Regions from separate parts of the Enterobacter oligotrophicus genome, predicted to be linked through region 3. Evidence: predicted binding sites of a transcription regulator. Region 3 holds the regulator's gene; each other region holds the start of a gene.

Region 1 (10,798 bases), 540 kb from region 3:
GCCAGCGTGGCCGACCACCACCATCGGCTCCTTCCCGCAAACGACCGAGATCCGCGGCCTGCGTCTGGACTTCAAAAAAGGCAATCTGGATGCAGCCAACTACCGCACCGGCATTGCCGAACATATCAAGCAGGCGATTATCGAGCAGGAGCGCTTAGGTCTGGACGTGCTGGTGCACGGTGAAGCCGAGCGTAACGACATGGTGGAATACTTTGGCGAACATCTGGACGGCTTCGTCTTTACCCAGAACGGTTGGGTGCAGAGCTACGGCTCCCGCTGCGTAAAACCGCCGGTAGTGATTGGCGACGTCAGCCGCCCGGAAGCGATCACCGTGGAGTGGGCGAAGTATGCCCAGTCTCTGACCGACAAGCCGGTAAAAGGCATGCTGACCGGCCCGGTGACGATTCTCTGCTGGTCGTTCCCGCGTGAAGACGTGACCCGTGAAACCATCGCCAAACAGATTGCGCTGGCGCTGCGTGATGAAGTGGCGGATCTGGAAGCAGCAGGCATTGGCATCATCCAGATTGACGAACCGGCACTGCGCGAAGGGCTTCCGCTGCGCCGCAGCGACTGGGATGCGTACCTGAAGTGGGGCGTGGAAGCGTTCCGTATCAACGCGGCGGTCGCAAAGGACGACACGCAGATCCACACCCACATGTGCTACTGCGAATTTAACGACATCATGGATTCCATTGCCGCGCTGGATGCGGATGTGATCACCATCGAAACCTCACGTTCGGACATGGAGCTACTGGAGTCGTTCGAAGAGTTCGACTACCCGAACGAAATCGGGCCGGGCGTGTATGACATTCACTCCCCGAATGTCCCGAGCGTCGAATGGATTGAGGCGCTGCTGAAAAAAGCCGCCCAGCGCATTCCGGCGGAACGCCTGTGGGTGAACCCGGACTGTGGCCTGAAAACCCGTGGCTGGCCGGAGACGCGCGCGGCGCTGGCGAATATGGTGAAGGCGGCGCAGAATCTGCGTCAGGCTTGATGAAATGCAGGCCCGGTAAGGCGTAGCCGCCACCGGGCTTTTATTTTTACGCTTTCTTGCCACCGTACTGGCTGAACCACGCCAGCATCCGCTGCCAGCCATCTTTGGCAGATTCTGCGTGGTAGCTCGGACGATAGTCGGCATTAAACGCGTGTCCGGCATCCGGGTACACCACGATCTCCGCCTTCGCGTTTGCCGCGCGCAGCGCCTGGCGCATCGTCTCGACCGTATCAAGCGGGATGCCAGTGTCCTGGCCGCCATAAAGTCCCAGCACCGGAGCATTCAAATCCGTCGCGATATCAACAGGTTGCTTCGGTGAGTTCAACGTCTTTTCCCCCACCAGCTTGCCGTACCAGGCGACGGCGGCTTTGAGCTGCGGATTGTGCGCAGCATACAGCCAGCTTATGCGTCCACCCCAGCAGAAGCCCGTGACCATAAGACGGTGCGGGTCGCCGCCGTTGCGTGCCGCCCAGCTGGCAACGTGGTCCAGGTCGGCCAGCACCTGTGCGTCCGGCACTTTGCTGACCAGGTTGCTGAACAGCGTCGGGATATCGCTGTAATCGTTCGGATCGCCCTGACGGAAATAAAGCTCAGGCGCAACGGCCAGGTAACCTTCCAGCGCCAGACGACGGCAGAGGTCGCGAATATGTTCGTGAACGCCAAAAATCTCCTGAACCACAATCACGATCGGCAGCGGACCGCCTGCCGATTTTGGCCGCGCGTGGTAAGCAGGCATATTCTCCCCCTGCGAGGGAATAGACGTCTCACCTGCAGTAATGGCTTCTTCAGGCGTTGAGACGATGGTGGAAGCATGCGGAGCCGCAGCAGGTGCAAAACCGGTTTTTTCAGTCATGGCATTCTCCGTACCAATGAGTTAGCGCAAAGGTAAATATAGTCACCAGGTTAACAACCCACAGTGCCTTATACAGTCTATCTTTTGTGCAGCATCCCACGATATAACTTGTTAATGTGATGTAAATCACTATTTTGTGGAAATTAACTGCAATCATTTTCATTCATGGTGAGTTTCATCACGAAATTAAGCCCTTTGCTTCTGTAAAGTACCGTTTTACTTCTTCTGACTAACCGACCCACAGAGGAGTCACCTATGTCCAAGTCTGATGTTTTTCATCTCGGCCTCACTAAAAACGATTTACAAGGGGCTACGCTGGCTATCGTCCCTGGCGATCCGGAGCGTGTGGAAAAGATCGCCGCGCTGATGGATAAGCCGGTCAAGCTGGCTGCCCATCGTGAATTCACCACCTGGCGTGCAGAGCTGGATGGCAAAGCGGTGATCGTGTGCTCTACCGGTATCGGCGGCCCGTCTACCTCTATCGCCGTGGAAGAACTGGCACAATTGGGCATTCGTACTTTCCTGCGAATCGGTACTACCGGTGCGATTCAGCCGCACATTAATGTGGGCGACGTGCTGGTGACGACCGCGTCCGTGCGTCTGGACGGTGCCAGCCTGCACTTTGCACCAATGGAATTCCCGGCAGTGGCGGATTTCGAATGTACCACTGCGCTGGTTGAAGCCGCGAAATCTGTGGGCGCAACCACCCACGTGGGCGTCACTGCATCCTCTGATACCTTCTACCCTGGCCAGGAGCGCTACGATACCTTCTCTGGCCGCGTGGTGAGCCGCTTCAAAGGCTCTATGGAAGAGTGGCAGTCCATGGGCGTAATGAACTACGAAATGGAATCTGCAACCCTGCTGACCATGTGCGCAAGCCAGGGTCTGCGTGCCGGTATGGTGGCGGGCGTTATCGTCAACCGTACCCAGCAGGAGATCCCGAACGCTGAAACCATGAAGCAGACCGAAAGTCATGCGGTGAAAATCGTGGTGGAAGCGGCTCGCCGTCTTATCTAGTCCTCCCTTTCAAGATAAAAGGCCGGCGCGTTCGGCCTTTATTTTTTGCGTAGCGCCTCGCAGGAAAACCCTTTCAAACTGGACGTTTATACAGCACAATTCTATTTTGTGCGGTAATACGTTGATGCAGGGGGCATTGTGGATCTCTCAATCCTGATTTATGCGGTGATTGCGCTGGTGGGCGTGGCGATAGGGTGGCTGATTTCAGGTTATCAGCATGCGCAGCAGAAGGCCGATCAACTGGCAGAGCGCGAGGAGATAGTTGCCGGGTTAAGTGCGGCAAAACAGCAGCTTGCTCTGAGCGATCACTGGCGTGATGAGTGCGAACTGCTTAACAATGAACTGCGCAACCTGCGTGACATCAACACCTCGCTGGAGGCCGATCTGCGCGAAGTGACCACCCGTCTCGAATCCACCCAGTTGCATGCGGAAGACAAAATCCGCCAGATGATCAACAGCGAGCAGCGCCTCAGCGAGCAGTTTGAGAACCTCGCCAATCGCATTTTTGAGCACAGCAACCGCCGCGTCGACGAGCAAAACCGTCAGAGTCTTAACAGCCTGCTGACACCGCTGCGCGAACAGCTGGACGGTTTTCGTCGTCAGGTGCAGGACAGCTTTGGTCAGGAGGCGCGTGAGCGCCACACCCTGGCACATGAAATTCGCAATCTCCAGCAGTTGAACGCGCAGATGGCACAGGAGGCGGTCAACCTGACCCGTGCACTGAAAGGAGACAACAAAACCCAGGGAAACTGGGGTGAAGTCGTCCTGACGCGCGTGCTGGAAGCCTCTGGTCTGCGTGAAGGGTACGAATATGAAACGCAGGTCAGCATCGAAAACGATGCCCGTTCGCGGATGCAGCCGGATGTGATTGTGCGTCTGCCGCAGGGTAAAGACGTGGTGATTGATGCCAAAATGACGCTGGTGGCCTACGAGCGCTATTTTAATGCCGAAGACGATTACACCCGTGAGTCGGCGTTGCAGGAGCATATTGCCTCCGTGCGTAATCACATTCGTCTGCTGGGCCGGAAGGATTATCAACAGCTTCCAGGTCTCCGCTCGCTCGACTATGTCCTGATGTTTATCCCGGTAGAGCCTGCATTCCTGTTGGCGCTCGACAGACAGCCCGAACTGATCACCGAAGCGTTAAAAAATAACATTATGCTGGTCAGCCCTACCACGCTGCTGGTGGCGTTACGTACCATTGCCAACCTGTGGCGCTATGAGCACCAGAGCCGTAACGCACAGCAGATTGCTGACCGGGCCAGCAAGTTGTACGACAAAATGCGTCTCTTCGTGGACGATATGTCCTCGGTTGGGCAAAGCCTGGATCGCGCGCAGGATAACTATCGTCAGGCGATGAAAAAACTCTCCTCCGGGCGCGGCAACCTGCTGGCGCAAGCCGAGGCATTTCGTAGCCTGGGCGTGGAAGTGAAACGCGAGATTAATCCGGAATTGGTCGAACAGGCAACGGCTCAGGACGAGGAGTTTCGCCTTCGCGCAGGAGAGGGTGAGCAAAAGACAGACAACAAAGACAACGATTTAGCGGCGGATTTATCGCCAGAAGAGCAGCCGACGCGTTTCTTTCGCGGTGGTTGAAACGTAGGGCAAACGCGCCCAATCTGTTACACTTCACGAACATTTGACTGATTAGCAGGCTCTGAGATGGTTGACGATTCACAAGACACGACGCACTTTGGCTTTCAGACTGTCGCCAAAGCGCAGAAGGCTGACATGGTGGCCCACGTATTTCATTCCGTGGCGGCGAAGTACGATGTGATGAATGACTTGATGTCGTTCGGCATTCATCGCTTGTGGAAGCGCTTCACCATTGACTGTAGCGGCGTGCGTCGCGGACAAACGGTGCTGGATCTGGCAGGTGGCACCGGCGACCTGACGGCGAAATTCTCCCGTCTGGTGGGTGAAACCGGCCGCGTGGTGCTGGCAGATATCAACGATTCCATGCTGAAAATGGGACGCGAGAAACTGCGTAACATCGGCGTGGTGGGTAATGTGGAATATGTGCAGGCAAACGCGGAAGCGCTGCCGTTCCCGGATAACACCTTTGACTGCATCACTATCTCGTTCGGGCTGCGTAATGTGACCGATAAAGACAAAGCGCTGCGCTCCATGTACCGCGTGCTCAAGCCGGGTGGACGCCTGCTGGTGCTCGAATTCTCTAAGCCGATTATCGATCCGCTGAGCAAAGCCTACGACGCCTATTCGTTCCACGTTCTTCCGCGTATTGGTGAGCTGGTGGCAAACGACGCCGAGAGCTATCGCTACCTGGCCGAATCCATTCGTATGCACCCGGATCAGGACACCCTGAAAGCCATGATGCAGGATGCGGAATTTGAGAATGTTGAATACTTCAATATGACGGCAGGTGTCGTTGCGCTTCATCGCGGTTATAAGTTCTGAGTGGAGGTCTCCTGTGCCCTTTAAACCCTTAGTCACCGCAGGCATTGAGAATGCACTGAACGCCTTTTTGTATCGCGCACCGGCGCTGAAAACCGCACGTCAGCGGTTAAACGGAAAGGTTTTGCGTATTGTTTTAAAAGAGTTCTCGACGCCGCTTGTGCTGGTTTTCAGCGAACGCCAGCTTGACGTTCTGGGTGAGTGGGAAGGCGAGGCTGACTGCTCGGTTATTACGCATTTGAGCGTGCTGCCCAAACTACGAGATCGTCAGCGACTGACGGCGCTGATCCGCAGCGGCGAGCTTGAAGTTGAGGGCGACATCCAGGTCGTGCAGAATTTCGTTGCACTGAGCGATTTAGCCGAGTTCGACCCGGCAGAACTGCTGGCACCGTATATAGGCGATATTGCTGCAGAAGGGATGAGCAAAGCCATTCATGGTGGTACGGCTTTCCTGCGCAAAAGCCTGCAGCGACAGCAGCGCTATGCGGCAGAAGTGCTCACCGAAGAGTGGCGTATGGCACCCGGACCACTGGAAGTGGCATGGTTTGCGGAAGAGACCGCAGCGGTTGAACGTGCGGTTGATGCGTTAACCAAACGGCTGGAAAAACTGGAGGGCAAATGACGCCTGGTGAAATTCGGCGCCTCTACTTTATCGTCCACACCTTTTTGAGTTACGGGCTCGACGAGCTTATCCCCAAAATGCGTATCACGCTGCCACTTCGAATCTGGCGGCGGATGTTGTTCTGGATGCCCAATCGCCATAAAGGTCAGCCGCTGGGGGAACGCCTGCGTCTGGCGTTACAAGAGCTTGGCCCGGTATGGATCAAGTTTGGGCAGATGCTCTCTACCCGCCGGGATCTCTTCCCGCCGCAAATTGCCGATCAACTGGCCTTGCTACAGGATCGCGTCGCGCCGTTTGACGGCGAAAGAGCGAAGAAACAGATCGAAGAGGCAATGGGAAATATTCCTGTTGAAACCTGGTTTGACGATTTCGACATCCAACCCCTGGCGTCTGCGTCTATTGCTCAGGTGCATACGGCGCGGCTGAAGGAAAACGGCAAAGATGTGGTGATTAAGGTTATTCGCCCGGATATCCTGCCGATCATTAAAGCTGACATGAAGCTGATTTATCGTCTGGCTCGCTGGGTGCCGCGTCTGCTCCCTGACGGACGTCGTCTACGCCCACTGGAAGTGGTGCGAGAATATGAAAAAACGCTGATTGATGAGTTAAACCTGCTGCGTGAGTCAGCGAACGCCATCCAGTTGCGCCGTAATTTCGAAGACAGCCCGATGTTGTATGTTCCTGAGGTTTACTCTGACTATTGCAGCCAGAACATGATGGTGATGGAACGTATCTACGGTATTCCGGTATCGGATGTGGTTGCCCTGGAAAAACAGGGGACTAACATGAAGCTGTTGGCCGAGCGTGGCGTGCAGGTCTTCTTTACCCAGGTGTTCCGCGACAGTTTTTTCCATGCCGATATGCATCCGGGAAACATTTTTGTCAGCTATGAGCACCCTGAGAATCCGAAGTATATCGGTATTGATTGCGGGATTGTGGGTTCGCTGAACAAAGAAGATAAGCGTTACCTCGCCGAGAACTTTATCGCCTTCTTTAACCGCGACTACCGAAAGGTGGCCGAGCTGCACGTGGATTCAGGCTGGGTTCCGCCAGATACTAACGTCGAAGAGTTTGAGTTCGCGATCCGTACCGTGTGTGAGCCTATTTTCGAAAAGCCCCTGGCAGAGATCTCCTTCGGCCACGTTTTACTGAACCTGTTCAACACCGCGCGTCGCTTCAACATGGAAGTGCAGCCTCAATTAGTTTTACTTCAGAAAACATTACTTTACGTTGAGGGCGTAGGCCGCCAGCTCTATCCTCAGTTAGACTTGTGGAAAACCGCGAAACCTTTCCTTGAATCCTGGATTAAGGATCAGGTCGGTATTCCAGCGCTGGTGCGCTCTCTGAAAGAGAAAGGCCCGTTCTGGATTGAAAAAATGCCTGAAATTCCTGAACTGGTTTACGACAGTTTGCGTCAGAGCAAGAACCTTCAGCACAGCATGGATAAAATCGCTCGCGAGCTTCAATCCAGCCGCGTGCGCCAGGGACAGTCACGTTATCTCTTTGGGATTGGGGCTACACTGCTGTTAAGTGGCACGTTGCTGCTGATCAATCGCCCGGACTGGCAAATGATGCCCGCCTGGCTGATGGCTGCAGGCGCTGTGGTCTGGCTTGCTGGCTGGAGAAAAACGCGCTGAATTAGCGTCGCTATCGACGGGTCGCATACGTATAATGCGGCCTGACTAATTAATCATCTGTCACTGGGGAACATGTATGGGTGGTATCAGTATCTGGCAATTGTTAATTATTGCCGTCATCGTTGTGCTGCTGTTTGGCACGAAGAAACTCGGTTCTATCGGTTCCGATCTTGGCGCATCTATCAAAGGCTTTAAGAAAGCCATGGGCGATGATGAGAATAAGCAGGATAAATCCAGTCAGGATGCGGACTTTACTGCTAAACCCATCGCCGACAAGCAAGATGAAGCCAAAAAGGAAGACGCTAAACGCCACGATAAAGAGCAGGTGTAATTCGTGTTCGACATTGGTTTTGGTGAGTTACTGCTGGTCTTTGTGATTGGTCTGATTGTGCTGGGGCCGCAGCGTTTACCTGTTGCGGTGAAAACCGTTGCGGGTTGGGTGCGGGCGCTTCGCTCGCTGGCAACGACTGTACAGAACGAGCTGGCGCAGGAACTTAAGCTCCAGGAGTTTCAGGACAGCCTGAAAAAGGTTGAGAAGGCGAGCATGGAAAACCTGACGCCAGAGCTGAAAGCCTCTATGGACGAACTGCGCGAAGCGGCGGAATCGATGAAGCGTTCTTACAGCATCAACGATCCTGAAAAGGCGAGCGATGAAGCGAATACCATCCATAATCCGGTGGTGAAGGGCAGCGAAGAGCAGCGCGAAGGGGTAACGCCTTCCAGCGCAGAGCATCAGGCCGCCGCGCCAGAACAGACGCCGCAGGAATCCGAAGTGAAAAAACAGGTGCAACCGGAAGAGCCCGTTGTTAAAGCGGCTGAAGTAAAGCCCGCCGCGCCCGTTTCCGAATCATCCCCCTCGTCGAGTGATAAAGCGTAAACATGGCAGTAGATGATACTCAACCGCTCATTACGCACCTTATTGAGCTGCGTAAGCGCCTGTTAAACTGCATTATTGCGGTTTGCCTAATTTTCTTATGCCTGGTTTATTTCGCCAACGATATCTACCAGGTGGTTTCTGCGCCGCTGATTAAGCAGATGCCGTTGGGTGCAACGATGATTGCAACGGACGTTGCCTCGCCGTTTTTCACCCCGATCAAGCTGACGTTTTGGGTTTCGTTGATTGCGTCTGCGCCGGTCATTTTGTACCAGGTCTGGGCGTTTGTGGCCCCGGCACTGTACAAGCATGAACGTAAACTGGTGATCCCGCTGCTGGTATCCAGCTCGCTGCTGTTCTATATCGGTATGGCGTTCGCCTATTTCGTGGTCTTCCCGCTGGCCTTTGGCTTCCTGACGCATACCGCGCCGGAAGGCGTTCAGGTGTCGACGGACATCGCCAGTTACCTCAGTTTCGTCATGGCACTGTTTATGGCCTTTGGCGTGGCGTTTGAAGTGCCGGTCGCGATTGTTCTGCTCTGCTGGGTGGGCGTAACCACGCCAGAAGATCTGCGAAAAAAACGTCCGTATATCCTGGTGGGCGCGTTTGTTGTTGGTATGTTGCTGACGCCACCGGATGTTTTCTCGCAGACTTTACTGGCAATACCGATGTACTGCCTGTTTGAAGTTGGCGTGTTCTTCTCGCGCTTCTATGTAGGCAAGCGACGCCCACAGGACGACGAAGACGACGAACCTGAAAAGACCACAGAAGAATAAAACCAGCCGCCCGTCAGGGCGGTTGTTATATGGGGATTAGCATGTTTGATATTGGGCTTAACCTGACCAGCTCGCAGTTTGCGAAAGATCGCGATGAGGTGGTTGCGCGCGCTTTTACCGCCGGTGTGAAAGGGCTTTTGCTGACGGGGACTAATCTTCATGAAAGTGAGCAGGCACAGCGACTGGCACAACGCTACGCACACTGTTGGTCTACTGCAGGCGTCCACCCTCATGACAGTAGCCGGTGGACAAATAACAGCGCAGAGTCGCTCCATAAACTTGCTAAAACACCAGAGGTGGTTGCCATTGGCGAGTGTGGGCTCGATTTTAACCGTAACTTCTCTACACCGGAGGAGCAGGAAAAGGCATTCACCGCACAGCTTGCGCTGGCCGCAGAGCTTGGGATGCCAGTGTTTATGCACTGTCGCGACGCGCATGAGCGTTTTCTCGCACTCCTGGAGCCGTGGCTGGATAAACTGCCGGGCACAATACTGCACTGCTTTACCGGTTCTCGTCAGGAGGCGCTTGATTGCCTTAATCGCGGTCTTTATCTGGGCATTACGGGTTGGGTCTGCGATGAGCGCCGCGGATTAGAGCTTCGTGAGTTGCTGCCTGTGATCCCGGCCGACCGCCTGCTGGTTGAAACGGATGCACCGTATCTTCTCCCGCGCGATATGAAACCAAAACCAGCTTCGCGGCGTAATGAACCGGCTTATCTGGGGCATATTGTTGAGAGCGTCGCGCACTGGCGCGGGGACGATCCGCAGTGGCTGGCGGCGCAGACGGATGACAATGTGCGCCGCGTGTTCGGGGTGCAGTTTTAAACTTTGCGGAAGTCGGTGTTTTTAACGCTCTGTAACACCTGCTTGTTCAACAGATTGAGGAGCAGCATGGAGCGTGCTTCGCCATCCGGCTCAGAAAAGATAGCCTGTAATCCTTCAAAAGCACCTTCGGTGATCACCACGCTGTCACCCGCGTAAGGGGTCTCAGGGTCGGTGATGCCTTCAGGCTGTTGATAGACAGAAAGCTGGTGAATAACCGATGAAGGCACCATTGCCGGATGGGCACCAAAACGCACAAAATGGCTGACGCCGCGCGTGGCGCTAATGGTTGTGGTGTGGATCACTTCCGGGTCAAATTCAACGAACAGATAGTTCGGAAACAGAGGTTCACTGACCGTTGCGCGTTTCCCACGCTGCATTTTTTCAAGCGTGATCACGGGCGTCAGGCAGTTTACCGACTGACGTTCAAGATGTTCCTGCGCGCGCTGAAGTTGCCCGCGTTTGCAATACAGTAAATACCAGGCCGGCATAATCACTCTTTCCCTTAGTTCGGGGCGCAAGCATATCAAAACCCTGGCGGGATCGCTAAGGTGATTATAATGGCCTGAAAGGGAGTAAGTAGCGGAAGTTCACGCTAATTTAACAAAATTACAGCATCACGCTGGCTTACGCCGTATAATGAAGCGCTTACAGAGAGGCCATGACTAACTGCATGAAATACCACGATCTACGCGACTTCCTGGCGCTGCTGGAAAAGCAGGGCGAACTCAAACGCATTACGCTCCCTGTTGATCCTTATCTGGAAATGACAGAAATTGCTGACCGCAC
Region 2 (10,798 bases), 2.0 Mb from region 3:
AATAAAATCAGTTTTCTCTCGCCTCCTGTCGCGGTAGTCTCATACGTTCCATCAATGATGGCTGCAATGTGAGTAACCTTTTCTTATACCAATAATTAAAAATCAGTACAGACAGGACAACTATGGACTCCACCCTCATCTCCGATCGTTCCCGCAAGGAGACATCTTCGCTTAACCGCGCCCGCCGCGCCGCACTGGGTAGCTTCGCTGGTGCGGTTGTCGACTGGTATGATTTTCTGCTCTATGGCATCACCGCCGCGCTGGTGTTTAACCGTGAATTTTTCCCCCAGATCAGCCCCGCGATGGGCACGCTCGCCGCGTTTGCCACCTTTGGCGTGGGCTTTCTGTTCCGCCCTCTGGGTGGGGTGATTTTCGGCCACTTTGGCGATCGGCTGGGCCGCAAACGCATGCTGATGCTCACCGTGTGGATGATGGGGATCGCCACCGCGCTTATCGGTATTTTACCGTCGTTTGCCACCATCGGCTGGTGGGCTCCGGTGCTGCTGGTCACGCTGCGCGCCATTCAGGGTTTTGCCGTGGGTGGCGAATGGGGCGGTGCGGCACTGTTGTCCGTCGAGAGCGCACCGAAAAACAAGAAGGCGTTCTACAGCAGCGGTGTGCAGGTGGGATATGGCGTCGGGCTGCTGCTCTCCACCGGGCTGGTGTCGCTGATAAGCCAGCTCACAACAGACGAACAGTTTTTGAGCTGGGGCTGGCGCATTCCGTTCATCTTCAGCATCGTGCTGGTGATCGCCGCGCTGTGGATACGCAACGGAATGGAAGAGTCTGCGGAATTTGAACAGCAGCAGCGGGAAAAGCCCGCTACCCAAAAACGGCTGCCGGTAATGGAAGCGTTGGTCCAGCACCCTGGCGCTTTTCTGAAAATTATCGCCCTGCGCCTGTGCGAGCTGCTGACGATGTATATCGTTACCGCGTTTGCCCTGAACTATTCCACGCAAAACCTCGGCTTACCACGTGAACTGTTTCTGAACATTGGTCTGGTGGTTGGTGGGATCAGTTGCCTGACCATTCCATGTTTCGCCTGGCTGGCGGACCGGTTCGGCCGTCGCCGGGTCTACATTACCGGCGCGTTAATTGGCACACTCAGCGCCTGGCCGTTCTTTATGGCGCTGGAAGCGCAGTCGGTATTCTGGATTGTCTTCTTCGCCATCATGCTGGCTAACATCGCCCATGACATGGTGGTGTGCGTACAGCAGCCGATGTTCACCGAACTGTTTGGCGCGAGCTATCGTTACAGCGGTGCAGGCGTAGGGTATCAGGTGGCAAGCGTGGTCGGTGGCGGGTTTACACCGTTTATTGCTGCCGCACTGGTGACTTTCTCCGGCGGGAACTGGCACAGCGTGGCGATTTATCTGCTGGTGGGTTGCCTGCTGTCTGCCGCCACGGCGCTGTTTATGAAAGAGACGAGCCACAGCTGATCTCACTTTTGTTTCACAAGCGTGTGACATACTATCGGGTAACGCCGCACACCTGTGGAACAAGGAGACAGACATGAATAATAAGGGCTCCAGCCTGACCCCGGCTCAGGCGCTGGAAAAACTTGACGCGCTGTACGAACAGTCCGTCAATGCACTGCGCAGCGCCATTAGTGAATACATTGAAACAGGGAAACTCCCCGACGAAAAGGCCAGAACCCAGGGCCTTTTTGTTTATCCATCGCTCTCTGTAACCTGGGACGGCAGCGCCAGCACAACGCCAAAAACCCGTGCCTATGCGCGCTTTACCCACTCCGGCTGTTACAGCACCACCGTCACCCGTCCGGCACTTTTCCGGCCTTACCTTGAAGAACAACTCACGCTGCTTTATCAGGATTACGGCGCACATATTTCCGTTGAGCCTTCGCTGCATGAGATCCCGTATCCGTACGTGATCGACGGCTCTGCGCTGACGCTCGACCGCTCCATGAGCGCGGGGCTGACGCGTCATTTCCCAACCACCGAGCTTTCGCAGATTGGCGATGAGACTGCGGATGGTATTTATCATCCGGCGGAATTCTCGCCGCTGTCGCACTTTGATGCCCGCCGTGTGGATTTTTCGCTGGCACGCCTGCGTCATTACACCGGTACGCCAGCCGAACACTTCCAGCCTTTCGTGCTGTTCACCAACTACACCCGCTATGTTGACGAGTTTGTCCGCTGGGGCTGTAGCCAAATTCTTGACCCGGACAGCCCGTACATTGCGCTCTCGTGCGCGGGTGGGATCTGGATCACCGCTGAAACCGAAGCCCCCGAGCAGGCCATTTCCGATCTGGCCTGGAAGAAACATCAAATGCCCGCCTGGCACTTGATCACTGCCGATGGTCAGGGGATCACGCTGATCAACATCGGTGTAGGTCCGTCGAACGCCAAAACCATCTGCGACCACCTCGCAGTGCTGCGTCCGGACGTCTGGCTGATGATTGGTCACTGCGGCGGCCTGCGTGAAAGCCAGCTGATTGGCGACTACGTGCTGGCTCACGCTTATCTGCGTGACGATCATGTGCTGGACGCAGTGCTTCCACCGGATATCCCGATCCCAAGCATCGCAGAAGTGCAGCGTGCGCTGTATGACGCCACGAAAGAGGTGAGCGGAATGCCAGGGGAAGAGGTTAAACAACGCCTGCGCACAGGCACCGTCGTGACCACCGATGACCGTAACTGGGAGTTACGCTACTCCGCCTCGGCGCTGCGCTTCAACCTGAGCCGCGCGGTGGCCATCGATATGGAAAGCGCCACTATTGCCGCACAGGGTTACCGTTTCCGCGTCCCTTACGGCACGCTGCTGTGCGTTTCCGATAAGCCGCTGCACGGCGAAATTAAGTTGCCAGGTCAGGCTAACCGTTTCTACGAAGGCGCTATTTCTGAGCACTTGCAAATCGGTATTCGTGCCATTGATTTACTTCGGGCAGAAGGCGACAAGCTGCACTCCCGCAAGCTGCGCACCTTCAACGAACCGCCATTCCGCTGATATCAGTAAGGAAAAGTTATGCATACCACATCACCGTTATCCGCCCTGCGTCAGTGGCTACAGGAAAACAACCTCGACGGAATGATCGTCCCGCGCTCGGACGCCTGGCAAAGCGAATACTGTGCACCGTACGACGAAAAACTGGCCTGGCTGACCGGCTTCGACGGTTCTGCCGGGCTGGCGCTGGTGCTGAAAGACAAAGCCCTGTTATTCGTCGATGGTCGCTATCAGGTTCAGGCTCGCGTACAGGTCAACATGGATGACATTGCAATTCATCATCTGCATAACGAACCGCTGGCCGAGTGGCTGTTGAAAAATGCGGAAGCAGGAATGCGGATTGGCTTTGAAGCGCTGTTGATGACCAACGCAGAATTCACGCAGCTTTCAGCCACACCGTGCGAGCTGGTGCCGCTGGACCTGTCGCCATTTGATACGCTCTGGACTGACCGCCCTGCCGCACCAGCGGGGCTTATCCGTGAAATGCCAGACGATATCAGCGGCGAAGGCAGTGCCGACAAGCGTCAACGCGTGGCTGAAATCCTGGCCGGGAAAGCGGCCGACTACCTGGCCATCACCCAGCCGGACAATATCGCCTGGCTGCTGAACGTGCGCGGCTCAGATATCTCTACCAGCCCGGTCCCGCTCTCATTTGCGCTGCTTGGCCGCGACGGGCACGTCGAGTGGTTTGTTAACGACAACAAGCTGAGCAATTTACCGGATTCGTTTCGACATACTGTCACGATTGCGCCGCAGGATGCCTTTATCGGACGCTGTCAGCAGCTTGCAAAGGGTAAGCGGGTAATGGTCGACGCCGATTCCGCCCCGGTAGCGTTGCGCTTTGCCATTGAACCCGACGGGGAAATTATCTGGCAGACCGATCCCATCACGTTGATGAAAGCCCATAAAAACCCAGTGGAGCTGGCGGGATATCGTGAGTGCCATCATCAGGACGGTGCTGCGTGGGTCAATTTCCTCGCCTGGCTGAGCCGCGAGGTGCCTAAGCGGCAGGCCGCTGGGCAGCCCCTGACGGAGCTTGAAGTACAGGCAAAGCAGCTGGCTTTCCGTCAGCAGCAACCGGGCTTTATTGAGCAGAGTTTTGCGACAATTTCCGCATCTTCCAGCAATGCGGCGATGTGCCATTACCACTCAAGCGAAGCCAGCAATAAAACCCTCGGTCACGATCATTTTTATCTCAATGATTCCGGCGGTCAGTACCACAACGGCACCACCGATGCGACGCGCACGCTGGCGTGGGGCAAGGTCGACCCGCAGCAGCGCTTACACTACACCGCGGTATTACGGGGCTTTTTGTCTCTGATTACGCTGCAGTTCCCGTCCGGCAGCCAGGGACATCAGCTCGACGCCTTTGCGCGCCGCCCGTTGTGGGAGATGGGGCTGGATTACGATCATGGCACCGGGCATGGCGTGGGACATCAACTCCTGATCCACGAAAATCCGCACCGTTTTGCGAAAAAGGTCAACCCGTGGCCGCTGATGGCAGGCAATATTATGACCATTGAGCCGGGGTATTATCTGGCCGGAAGTCACGGCATTCGCATTGAAAACCAGGTGGAAATCGTGGAAAGCCGTCCGGGATTTTGCGCGTTTGCATCGCTGACGCTGATCCCAATTGATCTAAGCCAGGCTGAGCTACACCTGTTAAACGAGCAGGAAAAACAGTGGCTGGATGAGTATCACCAGAAAGTACGTGAGGCGCTGTCGCCACTGGTGGATAGTGATGCGCGTCCGTGGCTGTTTGAAGCGACCGCGCCGATTCGTGTGAGCCGGTAATCTCTGGCGCAGAAAAGCAAAAAGCCTGCTTTAAAAGCAGGCTTTTCAAATTTGGCTCCTCTGACTGGACTCGAACCAGTGACATACGGATTAACAGTCCGCCGTTCTACCGACTGAACTACAGAGGAATCGTGTGAACGGGGCGCATATTATCGATGCTCACCCATGATGTCAAAGGCAGAATGCAGATTTCTGATCGTTTGCCGATTTATTCTCCACTTCGTGCATTTGTCAGGCATTCTGGCGTTTCAGCGGCAACAGGTTCGGGTTTTATGCGCGGGTATTTCCATAACCAGCGTCCGCTCACCATTCGCCAGTAGAACAGCGCACCGCGCACTGCCCAGTCAAGGAACATCCCCAGCCAGACGCCCACAACCCCCATTCCCAGCATGATCCCCAGCGTATAGCCCGCAACCACGCGACAGCCCCACATACCGAGCATTGATACCCACATCGCAAAACGGGCATCACGTGCCCCTTTCAGCCCGGCGGGCAGAACCCAGGACGCCGCCCAGATCGGCATAAACGCGGCGTTCAGCCAAATCAGAATTTTAACGACTTCTTTTACGTCATTCTCATGGGTATAAAACGATGCCATCAGTCCGGCAAAGGGGGCCGTTCCCCAGGCTATCGCCGTTAGCCCGATGGTCGATAACCAGAAAACATGACGCAGTTGTCGCTCCGCCTGCCCTATCTGCCCTTTCCCGAGACGTTTGCCGGTGATGATGGTGGATGCAGATCCAAGCGCGTTACCTGGCAGGTTAATCAAAGAGGCGATGGAGAAGGCAATAAAATTACCGGCGATAACGTCGGTTCCCATACCGGCAACAAACATTTGCGTCAGCAGCTTCCCTCCATTAAACAGCACCGATTCAATACTTGCCGGAATACCAATCCCCATCACTTCCCAGATAATGGCAAAATTGAGTGGACGGAAATAACTTTTCAATGTGAGGCGCAGGGATGGTGTGATGCCGGTCATCAGTACGCCTACGATTGCCGCCGCACCGATGTAGCGCGAAATGGTCAGCCCAAGCCCGGCTCCCACAAAACCCAGGCCGTCCCAGGAAAAAACACCATAGATCAAAACGCTGCTGATAATAATATTCAGGATGTTCATCCCGCCGTTGATCAGCAGCGGGATTTTGGTATTTCCTGCACCACGCAGTGCCCCGCTGCCAATTAAAGCGATAGCGGCTGCCGGATAGCTAATGACCGTCATTTCCAGATAGGTTAGCGCGAGATCTTTAACGTCATTTGTCGCTTCGCCCGCGACGATGTCGATAATTTCTTTGCCGTAGTAATGAATCACAGCCGCCAGCACGATCGAAAAAAGGGTCATGATCATCAGCGACTGCCGGGCTGCTTCGCGTGCGCGTTTCGGGTCGAGCTTGCCCAGACTGAATGCGACGACAACGGTCGTCCCGAGATCGATAGCGGCAAAGAAAGACATCACCACCATATTAAAGCTGTCCGCCAGGCCGACACCTGCCATCGCCTCCTTCCCGAGCCAGCTCACCAGAAACGTGCTCAGTACACCCATCAACAGGACGCAGGTGTTCTCCAGGAAAATAGGTACAGCAAGGGGGGTGATTTCACGCCAGAACAAAACACGATAGCTTTTACGTTTTGCATACCAGGGAGTGCGCATAATCGCCTGGCGTAGGGGGGCTGTGACGTTCAAAATGGACCTTAGCGAGAAAGTTGAAACTCCATTTCAAATGATGGGGTAGAAATGCCCATCCTGCAAAGTATTTTCCATAAAATATGTTTGGTTTTACAACAAACTGTCGACAGAAACAGCAAACAGCCGCGATTCCCAAAGATCGGGTTTGACAAAACTTTTTTCGCCGCTAAGATAAGCCTCCACAACGATTCCTCTGTAGTTCAGTCGGTAGAACGGCGGACTGTTAATCCGTATGTCACTGGTTCGAGTCCAGTCAGAGGAGCCAAATTTGAAAAGCCTGCTTTTAAAGCAGGCTTTTTGCTTTTCTGCCACCTGCAGATATAAAAAAGGCTCCCTGTCATCAGGGAGCCTTTTTCACAATGCTACGCGATTATTCGCCTTTTACTTCAGCGTTTTTGATTTCGCCCATCACTTTCAGCTTTTTGGAGATGTCGCGACGCTCTTTGGACAGCTCAGCATTCTTGATGATGTAGTCGTCAACACGGTCTTCGTAATCGCTTTTCATGCTGGCGATGATGCCCTGGATAGCCTCAACGCTCATGCCTGGCTTGATGTAGTCGCTCAGGTTGTCCAGCAGCAGAACACGTTTTTGGTTGTCACGGATCTTCTTCTCAACGTCCTGGATTTCACGCTGCAGTTTGTTTTTGCGGCGGAACAGGCGGACGAATTCCAGAACATCCTGGAACGAAGGCTTGGTAGTTTCCATTTTTACACCCCTGATAATGTGAGATTCGGATTCGTTAAAGCAACCGTTGTAACAGTAACCTTACTGACAGCGGCCGCGAATGACAATGAGTATATCGTTTAAAGCTATCATAACCCCAATTGCTGCTGAATCGAAGCAGCAGGCGTCACATATGGCAATAGCTGCTTTTTATTTGCGCAGCGCCCGGCAGATCAGATGCGACAACAGCTCTAGCTGTCGCGCCAGCTCCATGCTCAACCAGACATAACCATGAATCGGCGTTTCTGCCACGTTATCGCCCTGCCGCTCGTTAATCAGTTGTTTCAGCTCGGCGACGATTTCATTCAGACGTTCACTGTTCGCCAGGATTGGCTGTGGGTTGCCTTCATACAGCGCGTGGGCAATGGTTAGCAGCGTTTGCTGCGTCATCTGCTGCGTCTCTTTCAGCGTATGCGCGTTAAGCATTAAGAGATGGCTGGAACGGGATGCCCAGTGAGCATTGATTTGCAACTCCAGCATACAAACCAGATTACGGCTCACAGTCTGAATCGCTTCGAAAATGGCTTTCTGGATGTGGGTCTCTTTGCTGGCCGGCGTGATTAGACCGCGCATCTTAACCACATCACTGAGGATTTTTTGCAGATGTTTTTCCAGCCGCGGCCGTTCGACCAGGTTTGGCGAAAACCCCGCCTGGTAGACCCGATTAAACGCTGTGACATAGTTTGCCATCTGAATACGCCAGTGCAGGAACGCGCGCTGGGGCCAGATGCCGGTAAACAGCATTGCCAGCAGCGAGCCGAGGATAACATCCCCGCTTCGCCATAGCGCGGTCGTCATGTCTCCTGCCGGAGCACCAACAACAACAGAAAGCGTGATACCAATCAGTAAGGCCTGATACGGTTTTTTGCCCAACGCCAACCAGCCGCAGAGGAACATCGCCGCTGCGCACCACAACAGCATGACCGGGAATGAGATCAGTTCGAGTTTCAGGGCGATAAGCCCCAGCACTGAACCGAGGACAGTGCCGCCTATACGCTCAAAAGCACGCGGGACAACATTTCCCCAAAATGAGATGGGCCCCATGATGACCACCAGCGTGATCAGCGGCCATGTTCCTTCAGGGACATCCAGCAAACGGACCAGAACAAAAGTCAGAATAAACGCCAGCGCGATACGGCATCCATGTACCACGCGGTAATGTTTATACAACCGGATTTCAAAAGGCGTTAATGATTTGTCGGGACGCACACCCGCTCTCCAGCTACACGGCAAACCACAATTGTACTGTGTTTTCAGCCGGGTGGATCACACCCGGTTGAAAAACCCTGTTATTTCCAGGCCTAACCCGCTTTGTGCTCAACCGGCACAAACATTTCGATATCCCAGTAGCCATCCGCATTACCGTCGTTCAGGTAGCGTTCAAAACAGGGCTTTGGCGCGATTTGATAGTGTGTGTCTTCAAGAAGGGAATTAAAAAACTGATACCAGGGTGTGGCAAAGTCGTGGTTTTCGACACGCGCCGTTGCCACGGCATAATCCCCCGCAGCGATTTCAGTGAGCATCACCCCTTCACTGTTTTCAGGGATGACAAAATCATCAGGCACCGTGACGGCTGTATCACAGCGTAATTTTTCTGCCGGAACCTCATCGGGATTATCGTAATAAACCGCAACCCACTCCAGAGGTTGAATATGACGACCATCAACCCACATGACCAGCTGTTCGAAGCCTTGTTTGACCGTGTTTTCCCACGGTCCGACAAGGTGAAAACCCGCGATCTTACGTTTCTGTTGCTGTCTGATGCTGTAGTCCATGCTGCCTCCGTTTATTACTGTGTATTTATACACTATAAAGCAGATTTTCGCTGTTCAGCAAACAAGGAATGTTTATTATGCGAGCAGACTCGCAACCCTGCCAGTCTGCTCGTCGCGGCTCATCTGCAGCGTCAGAGTTTATGATGCAGGTAATCACCCATCCGTGAGAAAAATCCACCTTTATCAACGCTTTCCAGCGTCACCAGCGGCCAGTGCGCAACGACTTTGTCGCGGTCAAATAGCTGGATCTCCCCGACGCGCTGATGCGCGGCAATCGGTGCGTCCAGCTCTTTTTTATCCAGGACGTATTTTGCTTTGATATTGGGCACTTCCGCCTTCGGTAAGGCCAGCCAGAAATCCTGATCGGTGCCTAATTTCACCTGCTCTTTATCGCCGTACCAGATGCGCTCGGTGCCCACTTTTTTGCCATTATGCAGAATTTGCACGGTATCGAAATTCTGTTGCCCCCAGTGCAGTAGTTTGCGAGCCTGCTCTTCCCGGCCTTTCGGGCTATCCGCGCCCATAACCACGGCAATCAAACGACGCTGGCCGTCTACCGCTGAGGCGATAAGGTTAAAACCGGCACCTGAGGTATGGCCTGTTTTTAACCCGTCAACGTTCATGGTTTTATCCCATAGCAGGCCGTTGCGGTTTTGCTGGGTGATGCCGTTCCATGTAAGGCTTTTTTCGCTGTACATATGGTAGAACTCAGGCTCACCGTGAATGATCGCGCGTGAAAGTACCGCCAGGTCATAGGCAGAACTGTGTTGCCCCGGTGCATCCAGGCCATGCACGGTTTCAAAATGAGTGTCGCGCAGGTGCAGTTTTTGCACATAGTCGTTCATCATGTTCACGAATTGTGGCTGCCCTCCGGCCACATGGTCAGCCAGCGCCACGCAGGCGTCGTTGCCGGAATCAACAATCAGGCCACGGCTCAGGTCACGCACGGAGACGCGATCGCCCTCTTTCAGGAACATCAACGATGAACCGTCAAATACCGGATTACCTTTTGCCCATGCATCGCGGCCTACGGTAACAATGTCATCAGGACTAATGCGATAGCTATCAATAGCGCGATCGACGACGTAGCCAGTCATCAGCTTGGTCAGGCTTGCCGGGTTGCGCTGTTGATGTTCGTTGCCCGCCGTTAAGATTTGACCCGTGGTGTAATCCATCAGTACCCAGGAGCCAGCCTGGATGGCCGGAGGCTGCGGTGAAAAATCCAGCGGTTCGGCAGCCAGCGCAGATGAAATACTCGAAGCGAGTAAAGAAACAGCAATAAACAGACGGCGTTTCAACGGTATATCCTCAGGTCATTAAAAATCGTTGACCTTTTTACGGGAGTTCTGATGTCCTTACCTGCCTTAATTGCAAAAAAATGTGACAGGAGGCATGTTTTCCCCTGAAGTCAGCTCGCAAATTTCATTGATAAAGGCGCTTTTTATTCGGTCTGTGCATCACGATCGTTTACCATAGCAATGTCATTTTTTAACAGGATGGTATTACTGGTGTCTGACTCTGCCGCGCGCCCCACTTTTTTATTCCACGATTACGAAACCTTTGGCACCCATCCGGCGTTGGATCGCCCTGCGCAGTTTGCCGCCATTCGCACTGACGATGATTTCAATATTATTGGCGAGCCAGAAGTCTTTTACTGCAAGCCCGCCGATGACTACCTGCCACAGCCAGGCGCGGTGTTGGTCACGGGTATTACGCCTCAGGAAGCGCGTGACAAAGGCGTAAACGAGGCCGAGTTCGCCCGCCGTATCCACGACCTGTTTACCGTGCCTGATACCTGCGTGGTGGGCTACAACAACATCCGCTTTGATGATGAAGTGACGCGCAATATCTTCT
Region 3 (10,798 bases):
TGGCAGTTGCCGTCGCAGCGGGCGTAATGTCTGCTCAGGCACTGGCTGTGGATTTCCATGGTTATGCTCGTTCCGGTATCGGCTGGACGGGTAGTGGCGGTGAACAACAATGTTTCCAGGCGACCGGTGCTCAAAGTAAATACCGTCTTGGTAACGAATGTGAAACCTATGCTGAGCTGAAGCTGGGCCAGGAAGTGTGGAAAGAAGGTGACAAGAGCTTCTACTTTGACACCAACGTAGCGTACTCCGTGGCGCAACAGAACGACTGGGAAGCGACTGACCCGGCGTTCCGTGAAGCCAACGTGCAGGGTAAAAACCTGATTGAGTGGCTGCCTGGCTCCACCATCTGGGCCGGTAAGCGCTTCTATCAGCGTCACGACGTTCATATGATCGACTTCTACTACTGGGATATCTCTGGTCCTGGTGCGGGTCTGGAAAATATCGATCTGGGCTTCGGTAAACTCTCTCTGGCAGCAACCCGTTCTTCCGAAGCGGGCGGTTCTTCCTCCTTCGCCAGCAACAGCATTTATGATTACACCACCCGTACCGCAAACGACGTGTTTGACGTGCGTTTAGCGCAGATGGAAATCAACCCAGGCGGCACCCTGGAGCTGGGTGTTGACTACGGTCGTGCTAACCCGCGTGATGATTATCGCCTGGTTGACGGTGCGTCCAAAGATGGCTGGATGTTCACTGCTGAACACACCCAGAGCATGCTGAAAGGCTACAACAAGTTTGTTGTTCAGTACGCTACCGATTCAATGACATCTCAGGGTAAAGGTCTGTCTCAAGGTTCTGGTGTAGGTATCGATGGTAATAGTGGCTATGCCTACGACATCAACAACAACGGTAGCCTGCTGCGTATCCTTGATCACGGTGCAATTTCTCTGGGCGATCGCTGGGACCTGATGTACGTCGGTATGTACCAGGACATCGACTGGGATAACAACAACGGTACCAAGTGGTGGACCGTGGGCGTGCGTCCGATGTTCAAATGGACACCGATCATGAGCACCTTGCTGGAAGTGGGCTACGACAACGTTAAATCGCAAAGCGCTGACGAAACCAACAACCAGTATAAAATCACCCTGGCACAACAATGGCAGGCGGGCGATAGCATCTGGTCTCGTCCGGCGATTCGTGTCTTCGCAACCTACGCGAAGTGGGATGAGAAGTGGGGTTATGACTACAGCGGTAACCCATCTAACAACGCTAACTACGGTAAAGCGTTTAAAGATGGCTTCAATGGTAGCTCCTTCGGCCGTGGCGACAACGATGAGTGGTCCTTCGGTGCTCAGATGGAAATCTGGTGGTAATCCGGTCTTAATCTGACGTAATGACCAAACTGAGGGGCGAAAGCCCCTCAATCCTTCGGGACGGCGCGCTATTGCCTGGCTACCGCTGAACCTGTGCTTTATGAGGTGATAACAATGAAAATGAACAAAACTCTCCTTGCTCTTTGCTTATCCGCAGGGTTGCTGGCATGTGCGCCTGCAGTGACGCTCGCCAATGTGAATTTCGTTCCACAAAACACAACATCTGCCCCAGCCATTCCGACAGCGGCATTGCAACAGCTTGTCTGGACCCCTGTCGATCAGTCTAAAACCCAGACCACCCAGCTCTCAACGGGCGGTCAGTCACTGAATGTTCCGGGGATTACCGGTCCGGTTGCTGCGTATAGCGTACCCGCCAATATCGGTGAGCTGGCCATTACCTTGACCAGTGAGGTCAACAAGCAGACCAGCGTCTTTGCGCCAAACGTGCTGATTCTCGATCAGAACATGACGCCATCTGCCTTTTTCCCAAGTGAATACTTTACGTATCAGGAGCCTGGCGTGATGAGCGCCGATCGTCTGGAAGGCGTGATGCGCCTGACGCCTGCGCTGGGCCAACAAAAACTCTACGTGCTGGTCTTTACCACTGAGCAAGATCTCCAGAAGACCACCACGCTGCTCGATCCGGCCAAAGCCTATGCAAAAGGCACCGGTAATGCCGTTCCGGATATTCCAGACCCGATCGCTCGTCACGTCACCGACGGAACGTTAAAGCTGAAGGTGAAAACGAACAGCGGTTCCAGTGTGCTGGTTGGCCCATTGTTTGGCTCCTCCAGTACCGGCCCTGTCACGGTAGGCAACACCGCTTCCCCAGTCTATGCCGCCCCAGCTGCAACCGCTGCCGCCGCAACACCAGCCCCAGCACCGGCGAAGCCATCCGAGCCGGTACTGAACGATACCGAAACCTATTTCAACAACGCGATTAAGCAGGCCGTTAAGAGTGGTGATGTCGATAAAGCACTGAAACTGCTTGATGAAGCCGAGCGTTTAGGTTCAACCACTGCCCGTTCCACCTTTATCAGCAGTGTAAAAGGCAAGGGGTGATCGTCTCCCCACAGTGCTGATTTGTTAGTCGTTTAGTGCGCCTGAGTGGGCGCACTTTTTTTGGTTCTGACTGTGCTGTTGCGCCATTGTTGCGATAGTGATCGCTAAATAACGTTTGGCCGCCCTCAATCTGCTTTTCTGCGATACAATGCCATTACGTTATGTATCGGAGAATCTGGCATGTCACACCCTGCGCTAACGCAACTGCGTGCGCTGCGCTATTTCGACCAAATACCTGCGCTTGACCCGGAGCAACTGGACTGGTTGCTGCTGGAAGATTCCATGACGAAACGTTTTGAGCAACAGGGCAAAACCGTCACGGTGACGATGATTCAGGAAGGGTTTGTCTCTGCTGATGACGTTACCCATGAACTGCCGCTGTTGCCGCAAGAAGATCGCTACTGGCTGCGTGAAATTTTACTGTGTGCCGACGGTGAGCCGTGGCTTGCCGGGCGGACGGTTGTACCTGAGTCCACCCTTTCCGGGCCGGAGCTGGCGCTGCAACGCCTCGGGAAAACACCGCTGGGGCGGTATCTGTTCACCTCGTCTGAACTCACCCGAGATTTTATTGAAATTGGTCGCGATGCCGATCTGTGGGGGCGTCGTTCCCGTCTTCGCCTGAGTGGCAAGCCGTTAATACTGACGGAGCTTTTTTTACCGGCGTCGCCGTTGTACTAAGAGGAAGAGAAAATGGAGTGGAGTCTGACGCAGAATAAGCTGCTGGCCTATCACCGCTTAATGCGTACTGATAAACCCATTGGCGCATTGCTGCTGCTGTGGCCGACCTTATGGGCGCTGTGGGTTGCAACGCCTGGCCTGCCGCCGCTGTGGATACTGGCGGTATTTGTGGCGGGCGTCTGGCTGATGCGTGCAGCGGGCTGCGTGGTGAACGACTATGCGGATCGGAAATTTGACGGGCACGTCAAACGTACCGCCAGCCGTCCTCTGCCGAGTGGGCAGGTCACTGAGAAAGAGGCCCGGACGCTGTTTGTGGTGCTGGTGCTGCTTTCGTTCCTGCTGGTGTTAACGCTCAACACCATGACCATCCTGCTCTCCGTTGCTGCGCTGGCGCTCGCCTGGGTCTACCCGTTTATGAAGCGCTATACCCATCTTCCGCAGGTGGTGCTGGGTGCGGCGTTCGGCTGGTCGATTCCGATGGCGTTTGCTGCCGTTAGCGAATCTGTACCGCTCAGTTGCTGGCTAATGTTCCTGGCGAATATTCTCTGGGCTGTCGCTTACGATACACAGTATGCGATGGTCGATCGTGACGATGACCTGAAAATTGGCATCAAATCGACCGCCATTCTGTTTGGCCGTCATGACAAACTGATCATCGGTATCCTGCAGGTGGCGGTGCTGGTGCTGATGGTGGTGATTGGTCGTCTGAACGGGCTGAACTGGGCGTTTTACTGGTCGGTGCTGGTGGCGGGGCTGCTGTTTGCGTACCAGCAAAAGCTGATCGCGAAGCGCGAACGTGAAGCGTGCTTTAAAGCGTTTCTGAATAATAACTACGTCGGGCTGGTGCTGTTTCTGGGGCTGGCGATGAGTTACTTCTCATAAAAAAGCCGGGTGGCAGCTTCGCCTTACCCGGCCTACGATTTAGCAGAACATGTAGGCCGGGTTAGCGTTAGCGCCACCCGGCTTTTAACGTCACTCGCCCTGCGTCGCACTCTCGATCGTTAAACGCACATCCGACGTAATCAGGTCTGCCAGCATCTGGTAAACCTTCAGCGTCTCTTCCGGCTCGGCATCGCCCGTATCACTGATAAACCCTTCATCACGCAGCGTCAGCACCAGAGAACTGAATACCGCTTTATCGAAGAATTCCGGTGCGTTAATGCCGTGCAGAACGGACAGGCGCTGTGCCAGCGTCCGGCTCTCTTTTTCCAGCGTTCCGCGGTTGATGGACGGGTTCGCGCTCAGCAACCAGAAGGTGATCGCATAACGCTGCAGCGTTTCGCGCGCACCGGCCGCCAGCAGTTGCAGGGTACGAGAGCGCGATGGATTGATGTTCAGCTCATCGTTGTTGATGGTGATAAGCCCCTGACGGCGCATCTCTTCCATCATTTTATTAAGCTCTACCGCCAGCTCATCTTTACTCCAGCGCAGGAACAACTCCGCTTTCAGCATCGGATAGATGGCCTCAATGTGGCGCAGCAGCTCCTGACGCGAAATACGACGATGCTGGGTAATGATGGCCGCCATTAAAGATGGCAGCATCAACATATGCGTAATGTTGTTGCGATAGTAGGTCATCAGCACCGCCTGCTCGCGCGGCAGAATGATGATGTCACCAATCGTATCTTTCTCGACCTCAAACTTGTTCATCTGCAGCGCGTGATCGATAAGCTCGCTGGCAGTCGCAGACGGCACGGTAGAGTCGATGGAATACGGCACGTTACGCATGATGTCCAGGTAGCAATCAAGCTGCTCGGTCAGTTGCTCACGCGTCAGTGAACGCTGGCGTGAGGCCAGCAGCGCGGTACAGCACAGGTTCATGGCGTTTGCCGCACCTGCGTTGTTAATACGCACCATCAGCTCAGCAGCAATGCCATTAACCGTTGGCGTCAGCCAGGCCGGGCGTACTGCTTCGATAGGATCGATAGACTCGCGCCACTCCGGGACATGATTGTTCAGGTACGTCATCAGCGGCATTGGCTCGCCAAAGTTCACGTAGCCCTCGCCGAGGTTGCGCAGCTTGCTCAGGCCGCGCAGCATTTGCGGCAGGCTCTCTTTTTCTTTGGTCGCACCGCGCAGCTCTTTGGCGTAGGTACCTACTTCCATCACGTGCTCATAGCCGATGTAAATGGGCACCAGCGTGATCGGACGGGTTCCACCGCGCAGCATCGCCTGGATGGTCATCGACAGCGTGCCGGTCTTCGGATCGAGCAGACGACCGGTACGGGAGCGGCCGCCCTCCACGAAATATTCAACGGAATAACCGCGGCTAAACAGCTCGCCGAGATATTCACGGAAAACGGTGGAGTAGAGCTTGTTGCCCTTAAAGGTACGACGAATAAAGAATGCACCCAGCCGACGGAAGATCGGGCCTGCCGGCCAGAAATTCAGGTTGATACCGGCAGCGATGTGCGGCGGCACCAGCCCCTGGTGATACAACACGTAGGAGAGCAGCAGATAGTCCATGTGACTGCGGTGGCAAGGTACATAGACAATCTCGTGGCCGTCGTGCGCCAGCTGACGCACGCGCTCGGCGTTGTGGACGTTAATGCCCTGATAGAGGCGGTTCCACGTAAAGCCCAGGATACGATCGGAGAGACGAATCATCTCGTAGGAGAAGTTCGCGGCGATCTCTTCCATCAGCGCGATGGCATTCTGCTGTGCTTTCTCGTGCGAAATTTTCTTGCTGCGCGCTTCGTCTTCTACCGCGCGGGCAATCGCTTTGGAGGCCAGCAGCTTATTGAACAGATCCTGACGTGCCGGGAGGCGTGGGCCTACAGCAGCCAGACGCTGGCGGGCAAAGTGCATACGCGCCACGCGCGCCAGTTTCTGCGCGATGATCTTGTCGGTGCCGTGCTCGTCCGCCATGCGGCGCAGCGAGACGGAAGGGGAGAAACGCACGAAGCTGTCGCGCCCCAGCCAGGAGACAGCGAAAAACTTCTGGATGCCGTTAAGCATGCGCAGCGGTGGATTCTCTTCGCCTTTTTCGCGACCCGGACGGCGACCGAACATCACGGAGACCGGCACCATCTGCACATCCAGATCGGGATTGCTGCGGTGCAGATCGAGGTAGTCGTGGAACAGCTTGATGGACTCTTCTTTCGGCGTGTAATAGGTAAACACGCGCGGCCCGCCGTGAATAAACACGTAGCGTGGCAGCAGAGTACCGTCAACTTCCAGCGGTTCAAGCGGATCAGGTAAATCATGCGCCAGACACTGGGCGCGAAGCGTCAGCAAGTCAGCCTTCGAGTTATAAGGCAAAACGTACATAATAGGGCGTGATGTATCGAGCCCTAATTCCAGCGCGGGTTCTGCTGGGATAGACTTACTTTTTACCAGGACGCTTAATGGTAAATTAAGTAATTTGTAGTAAATTCGTGGCCAGCCGGACATAAACGATGTAAAGCCTCTGGTTAATAATGCAATTGCGGCGCAAGGATAACAGAAAGCGCGCAAAATTTCTGTTGTTACCCGTCATACTTCAGGCGGCAGCAAAACGTGCTGTCGCTATAGTTACTGACGCTATTTCCAATAAAAGGTTCTTTTAATGGCCAATAATACCACCGGGTTAACCCGAATCATCAAAGCTGCCGGCTATTCATGGAAAGGTTTCCGTGCCGCGTGGGTCAATGAAGCCGCTTTTCGCCAGGAAGGGGTCGCCGCTATCGTCGCGGTTGTTATCGCCTGTTTCCTTGATGTTGATGCTATAACCCGCGTTCTTCTCATTGGCTCTGTGCTTCTGGTGATGATAGTGGAAATTCTCAATAGCGCTATTGAGGCTGTTGTTGACCGTATTGGTTCTGATTTCCATGAGCTTTCTGGCCGCGCGAAAGACATGGGATCTGCTGCTGTGCTGCTGGCGATTATCACGGCGGCTATTACTTGGGTCACGCTGCTTTGGTCACATTTCCGATGAGCCTCGAGAAATAATTAAGTCCCTGGTTTTTTGTGCAGTTTTTGGTTCCAAAATCGCCTTTGACTGTATATACTCACAGCATAACTGTATATACACCCAGGGGGCGGAATGAAAGCGTTAACGACCAGGCAGCAAGAGGTGTTTGATCTCATTCGGGATCATATCGGCCAGACGGGTATGCCACCCACGCGTGCGGAAATCGCGCAGCGTCTGGGCTTCCGTTCTCCAAACGCTGCCGAAGAACACCTTAAAGCGCTGGCGCGTAAAGGCGTGATTGAGATTGTCTCTGGCGCGTCGCGCGGCATTCGTCTGCTGGTGGAAGAAGAGACGGGCATCCCACTGGTGGGCCGTGTTGCTGCGGGTGAACCTTTGCTGGCACAGCAGCATATCGAAGGCCACTATCAGGTTGATCCTGGTATGTTCAAGCCGAGCGCCGATTTCCTGCTGCGCGTCAGTGGGATGTCGATGAAAGATATCGGTATTCTTGATGGCGATCTGCTGGCGGTTCACAAAACCCAGGATGTGCGCAACGGCCAGGTTGTGGTTGCGCGTATTGATGACGAAGTCACGGTTAAGCGCCTGAAAAAACAGGGTAATACCGTGCAGTTGCTGCCGGAAAACAACGAGTTTTCCCCGATTGTGGTGGATCTCCGCGAGCAGAGTTTCTCCATTGAAGGTCTTGCTGTTGGCGTTATCCGCAACGGTGAGTGGCTGTAATCTCTTCCTGACAGGCTGCGGCACCTCCGCAGCCTGATTCATTTTTCTGTCCCGGTATTTTTTCATGTCACTGCTGACGGCTTCAGATAAAGCATTGTGGCGTCTTGCGCTGCCGATGATTTTTTCCAATATCACCGTTCCTCTGCTGGGGCTGGTGGATACGGCGGTGATTGGGCATCTGGACTCCCCGGTATACCTCGGCGGCGTGGCGATTGGCGCGACGGCGACCAGCTTCCTCTTCATGCTCCTGCTCTTTTTGCGTATGAGTACCACGGGCCTGACGGCACAGGCGTATGGTGCGAAAGATCCGTTACGGCTGGCGCGTGCACTGGTTCAGCCGCTCATTCTGGCGCTCGGCGCTGGCGCATTGATCGTTTTGTTGCGAACCCCGCTGATTGATCTGGCGCTCCATATTGTGGGTGGCAGCGAGGCGGTGCTTGAACAGGCGCGGCGCTTCCTGGAAATTCGCTGGCTTAGCGCGCCCGCTTCACTGGCGAACCTGGTTTTGCTCGGCTGGTTGCTGGGGGTTCAGTATGCCCGCGCGCCGGTCATCCTGCTGGTGGTGGGAAACCTTCTGAACATCGTACTCGACCTGTGGCTGGTGATGGGTCTGCATATGAACGTGCGGGGAGCCGCGCTGGCGACGGCGATAGCCGAATACGGCACCTTGCTCATCGGGCTGTGGATGGTCTGGCGCGTGCTGGCCATGCGTGGTATCTCCCTCGCCATGCTGAAAACCGCGTGGCGTGGCAACATTCGCAAGCTGCTGGCGCTCAACCGCGACATCATGCTTCGCTCGCTCCTGCTACAACTCTGTTTTGGTGCGTTGACCGTTTTTGGAGCACGTCTTGGGCCAGAAATTGTCGCGGTGAATGCCGTGCTGATGACATTGTTAACCTTTACCGCTTACGCGCTGGATGGTTTTGCCTATGCCGTTGAGGCGCACTCCGGGCAGGCCTATGGCGCTCGTGAAAGCGGCCAACTTCGCGAAGTCTGGCGCGCGGCCTGCCGTCAGGCGGGCATGGTCGCACTGGCATTTGCCCTGCTGTATGCCTGCTTTGGCGGGCATATTGTTGCCTTACTCACCACGTTACCGACGCTGCGAGAACTGGCGGGCCACTACATCATCTGGCAGGTGATCTTACCGGTTGTCGGTGTCTGGTGTTATTTGCTGGATGGCATGTTCATTGGTGCGACGCGGGGAACAGAGATGCGCAACAGCATGGCGGTTGCCGCGGCAGGTTTTGGGCTGACGCTGCTCACGGTTCCGTATCTGGGCAACCATGGTTTATGGCTGGCGCTCGCGGTCTTTCTCTCACTGCGGGGACTTTCGCTGGCAGTTATCTGGCACCGCCACTGGCAAAATAACACCTGGCTTCCCTCCCGCCACGATATATCGTAACGGTTAAAGATTCCGAATATAAAAACAACAGCCGAATCCTTAACTACAATAATAATCACGTCCAGCAGAAAAGAACGTAGCGGACGATACTCATAGACGCTTAACACGAGGACACGATTATGAATAAAGACGAAATCGGCGGCAACTGGAAGCAATTCAAAGGTAAAGCGAAAGAACAGTGGGGTAAGCTGACGGATGACGACATGACCGTTATCGAAGGTAAGCGCGATCAGCTTGTCGGGAAAATTCAGGAACGCTACGGTTACGAAAAAGATCAGGCGGAAAACGAAGTCAAAGACTGGGAAACCCGTAACGACTACCGCTGGTAACCGGCGAACTACCCGCAACGACTCCCTGAGGGCGGCCATAAGCCGCCTTTTCTTTTGCTGTTAGCGCGGTTTTTTCTTCACGATAATAGAGTGATCGTGCTGACATGCGTCCTGATGACTGCAGGATTCCACTTCCACGCATGCAGAGCACAACCCGTGCGCTTCAATCACGTTATGACGCAGGGCAAAGCCCATTCTGGCGGCCAGTGAGTGCATAATATCTTCAACGCCCTCCGCACCTTCTTCCTTCACCACGCCACAGCGATCGCAGATGAACATGGCCGAAGTATGGGTTGGCTGATCGAACAGATGGCACAGCACATAGCTGTTGGTGGATTCCACCTTATGCACAAAACCCTGCTCCAGCAGGAAGTCCAGCGCGCGGTAAACGGTCGGCGGCTTGGCCTGCGGTTCGCTTTCGCGCAGAAGGTCGAGCAAATCGTAGGCGCTAATCGCCCCTTGCTGAAGGCTCATCAGACGCAACACTTCAAGGCGCTGCGGGGTCAGGCGCACATTGCGTTGCGCACACAGCTTTTCAGCTTGCGCTAACAGCTCGTTTGTGGACTTATCCATTTAGCACCTCGGATGTAATAGGGCGGCAAACCCTTACTTTATCATGTTCTGCTAAAAACACCGAGATCCGCCAGGCTGTGCTATACCTGTCGCATTGCAATTCGGGAAATAAGACCATGAAAAGACCTGACTGTATTCGGCACTGGCGCGATGTGGAAGGCGCGGATGATTCAACCTATCCCGACAGTGATGAGCTTTTTTCCATTGGTGCTCCGCTGGCCCGCAAGCTGGGCCTGGGTCGCATTGGCATTCATCATGAACGCCTTCCGCCGGGGCGACGCACCTCTTATCCTCATGCAGAAAGTGACGAAGAGGAGTTTGTCTACGTGCTGGAAGGGTATCCCGAGGCCTGGATTAACGGCTATTTATGGAAGCTGGAACCCGGCGACAGCGTGGGTTTCCCCGCCGGGACGGGTGTGTGCCACACCTTTATCAATAACACCGATGAAGAGGTGCGTTTACTGGTTGTCGGGGAGGCTAATAAAAAGCACAACCGCATTTACTACCCGCTGAACCCGGTATATGCCGCGACGCGTGAGGATCGCTGGGTTGACCATCCCCCGCAGTTTTTTGGCCCGCACGATGGAAAACCTGGGCGAAAATAATTTCCTCTTCTATAAATATTGAGGGCCGTCACAAATTACAACAGGCCATATAAGGAATTTAACTTAAGGAAATAGCGGGTCTTTTTGTACTTATTCACAGCAATAGTTCGCGCCTGTTTGAGTGATAACAGACAGGGGTTATTTCATAACAGACTATAAGACGAGCATACTGTGAAAAAACATTTTAAATTTTCGGTGGT

Evidence for each region. The regulator LexA, encoded in region 3, represses DNA repair genes until DNA is damaged. The targets are predictions, from matches to a motif close to TNCTGTATGTACATACAGNA.
Region 1: the regulator LexA is predicted to act here: its motif matches at 2,941-2,960, upstream of rmuC (DNA recombination protein RmuC).
Region 2: the regulator LexA is predicted to act here: its motif matches at 8,960-8,979, upstream of sbmC (DNA gyrase inhibitor SbmC).

Annotation. Positions count from the first base shown of each region.
Region 1 is NZ_AP019007.1:2,237,747-2,248,544, reverse strand. It holds gene metE (5-methyltetrahydropteroyltriglutamate--homocysteine S-methyltransferase) at 1-994, shown strand, start outside; gene EoCCA6_RS10825 (dienelactone hydrolase family protein) at 1,041-1,847, opposite strand; gene udp (uridine phosphorylase) at 2,103-2,864, shown strand; gene rmuC (DNA recombination protein RmuC) at 3,003-4,460, shown strand; gene ubiE (bifunctional demethylmenaquinone methyltransferase/2-methoxy-6-polyprenyl-1,4-benzoquinol methylase UbiE) at 4,527-5,282, shown strand; gene ubiJ (ubiquinone biosynthesis protein UbiJ) at 5,296-5,901, shown strand; gene ubiB (ubiquinone biosynthesis regulatory protein kinase UbiB) at 5,898-7,538, shown strand; gene tatA (Sec-independent protein translocase subunit TatA) at 7,615-7,869, shown strand; gene tatB (Sec-independent protein translocase protein TatB) at 7,873-8,415, shown strand; gene tatC (Sec-independent protein translocase subunit TatC) at 8,418-9,188, shown strand; gene tatD (3'-5' ssDNA/RNA exonuclease TatD) at 9,230-10,012, shown strand; gene rfaH (transcription/translation regulatory transformer protein RfaH) at 10,009-10,500, opposite strand; gene ubiD (4-hydroxy-3-polyprenylbenzoate decarboxylase) at 10,671-10,798, shown strand, end outside.
Region 2 is NZ_AP019007.1:758,290-769,087, forward strand. It holds gene shiA (shikimate transporter) at 123-1,439, shown strand; gene EoCCA6_RS03665 (AMP nucleosidase) at 1,513-2,967, shown strand; gene EoCCA6_RS03670 (aminopeptidase P family protein) at 2,986-4,758, shown strand; tRNA gene EoCCA6_RS03675 (tRNA-Asn) at 4,811-4,886, opposite strand; gene emmdR (multidrug efflux MATE transporter EmmdR) at 4,967-6,409, opposite strand; tRNA gene EoCCA6_RS03685 (tRNA-Asn) at 6,635-6,710, shown strand; gene EoCCA6_RS03690 (DUF496 family protein) at 6,816-7,151, opposite strand; gene EoCCA6_RS03695 (FUSC family protein) at 7,320-8,378, opposite strand; gene sbmC (DNA gyrase inhibitor SbmC) at 8,471-8,944, opposite strand; gene dacD (serine-type D-Ala-D-Ala carboxypeptidase DacD) at 9,076-10,242, opposite strand; gene sbcB (exodeoxyribonuclease I) at 10,441-10,798, shown strand, end outside.
Region 3 is NZ_AP019007.1:2,775,713-2,786,510, forward strand. It holds gene EoCCA6_RS13270 (maltoporin) at 1-1,316, shown strand, start outside; gene malM (maltose operon protein MalM) at 1,431-2,378, shown strand; gene ubiC (chorismate lyase) at 2,559-3,056, shown strand; gene ubiA (4-hydroxybenzoate octaprenyltransferase) at 3,069-3,938, shown strand; gene plsB (glycerol-3-phosphate 1-O-acyltransferase PlsB) at 4,029-6,449, opposite strand; gene EoCCA6_RS13295 (diacylglycerol kinase) at 6,604-6,972, shown strand; gene lexA (transcriptional repressor LexA) at 7,081-7,689, shown strand; gene dinF (MATE family efflux transporter DinF) at 7,754-9,091, shown strand; gene EoCCA6_RS13315 (CsbD family protein) at 9,211-9,420, shown strand; gene zur (zinc uptake transcriptional repressor Zur) at 9,481-9,993, opposite strand; gene EoCCA6_RS13325 (cupin domain-containing protein) at 10,110-10,598, shown strand.